One region of the Kitasatospora sp. NPDC029312 genome, then DNA from elsewhere that is predicted to be linked to it. Evidence: riboswitches for the same ligand, from Rfam matches in the RefSeq annotation. Region 1 holds a riboswitch; the other holds the start of a gene.
The links. A riboswitch is a leader RNA that binds a small molecule or an ion and turns the genes downstream of it on or off. The one in region 1 is predicted to bind thiamine pyrophosphate.
Positions count from the first base shown of each region.

Region 2: it holds a riboswitch for thiamine pyrophosphate, as region 1 does, so the genes downstream of both, thiO (glycine oxidase ThiO) here and ACZ4WV_RS29000 (purine-cytosine permease family protein) in region 1, are expected to answer to the same signal.

Region 1 covers NZ_JBVHXY010000045.1:39,992-44,177, forward strand. Annotated here, with positions in the region: gene ACZ4WV_RS28995 (glycerophosphodiester phosphodiesterase) at 1-571, opposite strand, end outside; gene ACZ4WV_RS29000 (purine-cytosine permease family protein) at 651-1,949, opposite strand; TPP riboswitch at 2,068-2,214, opposite strand; gene ACZ4WV_RS29005 (S1C family serine protease) at 2,598-4,186, shown strand, end outside.
Region 2 covers NZ_JBVHXY010000048.1:47,540-51,725, reverse strand. Annotated here, with positions in the region: gene thiE (thiamine phosphate synthase) at 1-110, opposite strand, end outside; gene ACZ4WV_RS29975 (Rv2175c family DNA-binding protein) at 110-475, opposite strand; gene ACZ4WV_RS29970 (NAD(P)/FAD-dependent oxidoreductase) at 518-1,723, opposite strand; TPP riboswitch at 1,841-1,953, shown strand; gene thiO (glycine oxidase ThiO) at 1,957-3,132, shown strand; gene thiS (sulfur carrier protein ThiS) at 3,129-3,338, shown strand; gene ACZ4WV_RS29955 (thiazole synthase) at 3,343-4,140, shown strand.

The DNA.
Region 1 (4,186 bases):
ACAGGAACACCCGCTGGTACTCCGGCGCGCTCGCGGCCACCCGGTTCAGCGCGATCGAGGAGAAGCTCATGATCCGGGCGGACGGGCGGTCGCCCTCCCGGAACGCGCCGATCTTGAACCGCTCCAGCATCCGCAGCAGTTCGGCCTCGACCCGGCCGCGGAAGCGCACCGGGTGCTTGGTCTCGATCGCCAGGTCCACCGGGCGCCCGCAGTCCACCACCAGCTCCAGCAGGCGCTCCAGCCGCAGCACGCTGCGCAGCTCGGGGTCGGTGCTGGGGCGGCCGGTCTTCCACGCGCCGAAGTCGTACGCCTCCAGCTGGGCGAGCGTCATCGCGGAGACGGTGCCCTGGCCGTTCGACACCCGGCCGATCCGGCGGTCGTGCACGCAGACCAGCTCGCCGTCGGCCGTCACCCGGACGTCGCACTCGACGGCGTCCGCGCCCTCGTCGAGCGCGCGCCGGTAGGCCGCGAGGGTGTGCTCGGGCAGGGAGTGGGAGGAACCGCGGTGGGCGATCACCTGGACGGAGGGCTCGGTGCGCACCTCGGCCGAGGACAGGTCTGGGCTGGTCACGGCCCCAACGATAGGCGGCGGAGGTGAAGCGGAGGCGAAGACGGCCCCAACCCACGGGGCCGGCTCCGCCTCCGGTGCCTCAGCTCCGCGCGGCGCGCCGGGCCAGCGGGGTGAGTGCCCAGGTGGCCAGGGCCGGCACCAGGAAGGCGAACAGCGAGGCGGAGGTCCACTCCTGCGGGGTGAAGTGCAGCGCCCGCTGCGCCGAGGTCCAGAAGTCCGTCCACCAGTCGGCGACGGCGGTCGGCGCGATGAACTGGTAGACCGCGAAGCCCAGGACCCACGGCAGCAGCATCAGCCAGCGGGACGGCGCCGTCTCGGAGAGGTTCCAGCCGTGCCGGCCGGCGCCGAGGAAGTAGTCCACCGCCAGCACCGCCAGCAGGGGGACGAACACCGAGCCGATCAGGCCGAGGAAGTTGCTGTAGGTGTCGGTGAACTTGTCGATCCGCAGCGCCAGCACGGTGGTCAGCACGCCGATCCCGCCGCTCAGCACCCGGCGGTCCACCCGCGGCAGCAGGTTCTGCAGCGACATCGCGGTCGAGTACACGTTGGCGAAGGACTGGTCGGTCTCGCGCAGCACCAGCACCAGCAGGAACAGCCAGCCGGCCCAGACGCCGAGGAAGGAGTCGAACATCCGGCTCGGGTCGCCGTCGGACTGCAGCAGCGCCATCAGGCCGAGCACGTAGCACCAGACCTGGGCGACGGTGTAGCCGGAGAAGCTGCCCCAGAAGGCCGACCGCGCGGTGCGCGAGTGCCGGGTGTAGTCGGCGGCCATCGGCACGAAGGAGATCGACACCGCGATCATCGCGTCGGTGGCGCCCAGGAAGCCGTGCCAGTTGCCCGCGCCCGGGTCCGGCACGCCCTGACGGCCCAGCTGGACGGTGAAGTACACCATCGCGACCGCGACCGCCCCGGCGACGAAGCGGCGCAGCACCGCGATCGCGCCCAGCGGCCAGATCGTCAGCGCGGTGGTCAGCGCGCCCGCGAGGAGCACGAACAGCCAGCGGTAGCCGCTGGTGTGGGCGACGGTCTGCGCGCCCGCCGAGATGGTCAGCAGCTCGAACACGCCCCAGCCGACGCACTGGACGATGTTCAGCACGGTCGGCAGGTAGGACAGCCGGGTGCCGAACAGTCCGCGCAGGTTGGCCATCGCGGGGGCACCGGTCCGGGCGCCGATCAGGGCGGCGACGCCGAGCATCGCGGTGCCGACGGCCGTACCGGTCACGATCGCGGTCACCGCGGCGGCCAGCGACAGCTCGCTGCCCTTCTCGCCGAGCACGGTGGCGGCGGTGGAGAAGCCGATCAGGCTGACGCCCAGGTTCATCCAGAGCGCGAAGTGGTCCCGGAAGCGCAGGGTGCGCGGCGGCTCGGTGTCCAGCACCAGCGGTGCCTCGACCCGTTCGGCGGCCGCGGGGCCGGTCGGGTCGGCGCTCCCGCCGTCGGGACGATCAAGGAAATCCTTGGACGCGGACGCGTTCGACGAAGAGGATGACGAAGCAGGCGGCATGGCCGATACTCCCTACGCCGGCATTACCCGGACAGGTTCCGGCGGTCAGCGCCCCCTCGACGGTCCGCCGGTGTGGCTTGGCGTACGGTCGACATGCGCACTCTCAGCCTGGTCGGTCCAAGCTCCCGCGTGTCAGTTATGAGCGACAGGCTAACCGGCACGGGTGCGAACGCCAAGGCCACGGGCTGTGCCGTCCGCATCGCGGAACGCCCGGACGGGGGGAGGGGAGCCCCTCGACCGTCGCTGCCGGCGCCCTCGTCGGGGCTGGCGTCGGCACGGGTTTCCGGGGCTGTCGTCGGTACCGGCTAAGGATTCTTATGAGTTCTTCAGAGGGGTCCTTACGGCAATCGAATCGGTGGTGCGAAAAACTATGGTCCTTGGTTCTGTCAGCTATGGAGGTCGTCCGTGAGCACCGAGCGCGAGGTTGGGCCCACCGGGCCGCAGGGGGAGCAGCCCGCGGGTCCCCAGGAGGCGGCAGGAGCCGCTCCCGAAGGCACCGCTCAGGGAGGCCACAAGCCGACCATGGCGTTCAGCCGGGTCCCGGCGCCGGAGGCCGGACCCGCGCCGGCCGCCGCCGAGGCCGCCGCTGCCGCCGAGGGCGCCCCGGCCGAGGGCGGTCACCGGCCCACCGTGGCCTTCGGCAAGGTCCCCGCGCCCGAGGCCCCGGCGGCGGCCGCCGCCGAGGAGCCCGCCGCCGACCCGGCCACCGGCTACATCGACGCCCCGCCGCCGGTCCTGCCGCCCGCGCCGCACGCCGCGCCCGCGGCCCCGGCGGCCGTGACCCCGGCCGCTCCGGCCCTGCCGCCGGCCGCCAACCCGTACGCGACCCCGTCCCACGGCGTGCCCGCCGCCGGCGCGCAGGAGCCGTACGGCGCCGGGCCCGCCGGTGCGTCCGCCCAGCACGGACAGCACGGCCAGCACGCCCAGCACCCGTTCGGCGCCGGCCAGCCGCTCGGCGGCTGGGGCGCCGCCCACGACGCCACCGCCGGCGGCGCGGGCTACCCCGGCGGCCCGAACGGCCCCGGCGGCCCGCTCGGTTACCCGGCCGACTACCCCGGCGGCCCGAACGGCCCCGGCGGCCCGCGCAAGAAGCGCGGCGGCCTGGTGGCCCTGCTCGCGGCCGTGGCACTGGTCGCCGGCGTGGCCGGCGGCGCGATCGGCGTGGTCGCCACCGACCGCAACGACAGCAGCAGCTCGGTGAACGACCACCGCAGCACCACGGTCCAGGCCGGCAACACCCAGAAGAACGAGCCCGCCCCCGGGTCGATCGCCTCCATCGCGCAGAAGGCACTGCCCAGCGTCGTCACCATCAAGGCGCAGGGCAGCACCGAATCGGGCACCGGTACCGGCTTCGTCTTCGACACCGAGGGCCACATCCTCACCAACAACCACGTGGTCGCGCCGACCCTGGGCGGCGGCAAACTGACCGTCAAGTTCGCCGACGGCACGTCCTACAACGCCTCGGTGCTGGGCCACGCCGAGGGCTACGACGTCGCCGTGGTCAAGATCGACAACCCGCCGAAGGACAAGCTTGCGCCCCTGGCGCTGGCCGACTCCGACAAGGTCAACGTCGGCGACGCCACGATCGCGATCGGCGCGCCGTACGGCCTGGAGTCCACCGTCACCAGCGGCATCGTCAGCGCCAAGGACCGCCCGGTCGCCTCGGGCGACGAGACCGGCTCGCAGGCCTCCTACATGAACGCCCTGCAGACCGACGCCTCGATCAACCCCGGCAACTCCGGCGGCCCGCTGCTCGACTCCAGCGGCGCGGTGATCGGCATCAACTCGGCGATCCAGTCCAACGCCTCCGCCAACGGCCGGGCCGGCAGCATCGGCCTGGGCTTCGCCATCCCGATCAACCAGGCGAAGTGGGTCGCGGACACCCTGATCAAGACCGGCAAGCCGGTCTACGCCAAGCTCGACGTGCTGCGCAACGACGACTACAAGGGCGACGGCGCGCAGATCCAGACCCGTGACATCCAGGGTCAGCCGGCCGTCACCCCCGGCGGCGCGGCCGACAAGGCCGGCCTGAAGCCGGGCGACGTGATCACCAAGCTCGGCGGCGCGCCGATCGAGAACGGGCCGGCCCTGGTCAGCCGGATCTGGACGCA
Region 2 (4,186 bases), on a different contig from region 1:
GCCAGCGCCGCGTCCAGGAACTCGGCGAGGTCGCCCTGCTCACGGCGCGCGTCCGTGCACAGGTAGAGCCGGGCGTCGGCAAGGCGGTCGCGCAGCGTGTCCGCCGCCATCAGATCAGCATCGCCTGGGCGCGGCGCTTGACCTCGGTGCCGCGGTTCTCGCGCAGCGCCTGGATCGGGCTGCCGGGCAGCGACGGGTCCTCGGTGAAGAGCCACTCCAGGATCTCCATGTCGCTGAACCCGCAGTCCCGCAGGACGGTCAGGGTGCCGGACAGGTGCTTGACCAGCCCCTGGCCGTCGATGAAGGCCGCCGGGACCTGCAGCGACTTGTTCGGGCCTCGTCGGACGGCGATCAGCCCGCCGTTGCGGACCAGGTCACGCACCTCGGTGACCCGCACTCCCCACTGCTCCGAGATGTCGGGCAGGTACATCCACTCGGGGATCAGGGCTTCAATCTTGCTTTCGATCTCACTCACGCCACCAGACTGCCACCTCCGCAGCCCCCCGCGCACCAGCCGCTACTCCGCGACGGCCGACTTCAGCGGCACCGAGGGGTCCGCGGCGAGGGCCCGGTCCAGCACCGGACCGCGCTCGATCAGCTTCCGGCCCTGGGTCAGGTCGCGCGGCCGGTCCACGGCCAGCAGCGCGCTCGGCACCCCGTCGCGCAGCCAGAGCACCGACCAGCCGGCGTCCTGCGGGCTGCCGCGCCACAGCAGCTCGTCGTCCTCGGCGTGCCGGCCGGCGTACTGGACCATCCGCCCGAACTGCTCGGACCAGAAGTACGGCACCGGGTCGTACGGAGCGTCCGCCCCGAGCACCGCGGCGGCCGCGGCCTCGCCGGACTGCAGCGCGTGGTCCCAGTGCTGGACGGCCAGCCGGGCGCCGGAGCGGGCCGACGGGTAACTGACGCAGTCCCCGGCCGCGAAGACCCCGGGCAGGCCGGTGCGCAGCCGCCCGTCGACCACCACCGAGCCCGCCGCGTCCAGCTCGACGCCCGAGCCGGCCAGCCAGCCGGTCGCGGGCCGGGCGCCGACGCCGACCACCACCTCGTCGGCCGGCAGGTGCGAGCCGTCCGCCAGCAGCACCGCCCCCTCCTCGACGGCGGCCACCCCGATCCCGCAGCGCAGCTCGACCCCGGCCTCGGCGTACCAGGCGGCCATCGCCGAGCCGACGGCGGTCGGCAGCGCGCCCGGCAGCGGCGCCGGGCCGGCCTCCACCACGGTCACCTCGCAGCCGGCCTGCCGCGCGGCGGTGGACACCTCGGCGCCGATCCAGCCCGCGCCGACCAGCACCAGCCGCAGCCCGGGGCGCAGCAGCGCGCGCAGCGCCAGGGCGTCGTCCAGGGTGTGCAGCAGGTGCGCGCGCTCGGCGCCGGGCAGGGCGCGCGGGGTGGCGCCGGTGGCGATCACCAGCGAGTCGTACGGGAGGTCGCCGCCGTCGGTGTGCAGCACGCCCGCGGCCAGGCCGGTGGCGCGACGGCCGAGGAGCAGCTCGACGCCGAGCTGCCCGTAGTCGATGTCCAGGGTGGTGGCGTCGGCCTTGCCGAGCAGCACGTCCTTGGAGAGCGGCGGCCGGTCGTACGGCGCGTGCGGCTCCTCGCCGACCAGCGTGATCCGCCCCCGCCAGCCGCCCCGCCGCAGCTTCAGGGCGCACTGCGCCCCGGCCAGCCCGGCTCCGACGACGACCACCCGATCCGTTGCGCTCAGCTCTGCCACGCCCGTCACTGTACTCAGCGCCGCCGGGGCGTCCGGCGCCCGTCCACCCCTCGGCCGGCCCGCCCGCCTCACCCGTCCCACCCCTCGCACGGGCCTTCGGCCGGGCCGACTCCCGGCGTTAAGGTGGGGGCACCACACGGGAGCCCGGCGTACCGGGCTGAGAGGCGGGCTGGCACGGCCCGCGACCGTCCGAACCTGATCCGGGTCATACCGGCGAAGGGAGAAGAGCAGCCTTGTCACGCTTGCCATCAGGTGCCCGCGCCGACGTGCTGGTGATCGGCGGGGGCGTCATCGGCCTCGCCGTCGCGTGGCGCGCCGCGCAGCGCGGGTCGCGGAACGTGATCGTGGTCGACCCCTCCCCCGGCGGCGGGGCGGCCGGGGTCGCGGCCGGGATGCTCGCCCCGGTCACCGAGCTGCAGTACGGCGAGGAGCCGCTGCTGCGCCTCGGCATGGCCTCCAACGAGCGGTACGCGGCGTTCGCCGCCGAACTCACCGAGGCGAGCGGCGGTGCGGACACCGGCTACCGCCGCTGCGGCACGATCGCCGTCGCGCTGGACTCCGACGACCGCGAGGAACTGCGCGACCTGCACGCCTTCCACCAGCGGCTGGGCCTGGACTCGAGCTGGCTGACCGGCCGGGAGGCCCGCAGGCTGGAGCCGATGCTCGCCCCCGGTGTGCGCGGCGGCCTGCACGTCGCGGACGACCACCAGGTGGATCCGCGCCGGCTGCTCCGGGCGCTGGTCCGCGCCTGCGAGCGCGCGGGCGTCGGGATCCACCGGGCCGAGGCGGTCGAGCTGCTGGTCGAGGGCGGCCGCGCGCTCGGCGCCCGGCTCAGCACGCGGGAGACCGTGACCGCCGACCAGGTCGTGCTCGCCGCCGGCCCGCACAGCCACCGGCTGCCCGGCCTGCCGGAGGGCGTGCTGCCCGCGATCCGCCCCGTCAAGGGGCAGGTGCTGCGGCTGCGCGTCCCCGAGGCCTACCGGCCGTTCCTGTCCCGCAACGTCCGCGCGGTGGTGCGCGGACAGCACCTGTACCTGGTGCCGCGCGAGGACGGCGAGCTGGTCGTCGGCGCGACCACCGAGGAGCAGGGCTACGACACCACCGTCACCGCCGGCGGCGTGTACGAACTCCTGCGCGATGCCCACGAGTTGGTCCCGGGCATCACCGAACTCCCGCTCGCGGAGAGCTCCGCCGGGCTGCGCCCCGGCTCGCCGGACAACGCCCCGCTGCTCGGCCCGACCGCACTGCCCGGACTGGCCGCCGCCACCGGCCACTACCGCAACGGCGTGCTGCTCACCCCGGTGACCGCCGACCTGGTCGCCGAGTACCTGACGACCGGCGAAGTCCCCGAGCTCGCACGGCCGTTCACGCCCACCCGGTTCTCCCCCGACCACTCCACCTCGAAGGCCTCCGCATGACCGAGATCGCCCTGACCGTCAACGGCGAACCGCGCCGGCTGCCCGCCGCCACGACCCTCGCCGAGGTGGTGGCCACCGTCAGCAAGGCCAACACCGGTGTCGCCGCCGCGCTCAACGAGGCCGTGGTGCCTCGCGGTTCGTGGTCCGAGACGCCGCTGAACAGCGGCGACCGGGTCGAGATCCTCACCGCCGTCCAGGGAGGCTGACACCATGGCCGACGACCTTCTCACCATCGCCGGGACGGCCTTCTCCTCCCGGCTGATCATGGGCACCGGCGGGGCACCCAGCCTGGAGGTCCTGGAGCGCGCCCTGCTCGCCTCCGGCACCGAGCTGACCACGGTGGCCATGCGCCGGGTGGACGCCACCACCCAGGGCTCCGTCCTGGACGTGCTCACCCGCAACGGCATCCGGGTGCTGCCCAACACGGCCGGCTGCTACACCGCCGGCGAGGCCGTGCTGACCGCCCGACTGGCCCGTGAGGCGCTCGGCACGGACTGGGTGAAGCTGGAGGTGATCGCCGACGAGCGCACCCTGCTGCCCGACCCGATCGAGCTGCTGGACGCCGCCGAGACCCTCGTCGACGACGGCTTCACCGTGCTGCCGTACACCAACGACGACCCCGTGCTGGCCCGCAAGCTGGAGGACGTCGGCTGCGCGGCGATCATGCCGCTGGGCTCGCCGATCGGCTCCGGACTGGGCATCCGCAATCCGCACAACTTCCAGCTGATCGTGGAGAGCGCGGGCGTCCCGGTGGTCCTGGACGCGGGCGCCGGCACCGCCTCCGACGTCGCGCTGGCGATGGAGCTGGGCTGCGCGGCGGTGATGCTCGCCTCGGCGGTGACGCGCGCTCAGGACCCGGTGCTGATGGCCGAGGCGATGCGGCACGCCGCCGAGGCCGGCCGGCTCGCCCACCGGGCCGGCCGCATCCCGCGCCGCTTCCACGCCGAGGCCTCCTCCGCGATGGCCGGCCGCGCCGTCCTGGACAGCCGCGAGCATCCGGCCTTCTGAGGCCGTTCCGCATGTCACAAGCCGGTCCCGGAGGCGGTGTCCGCCG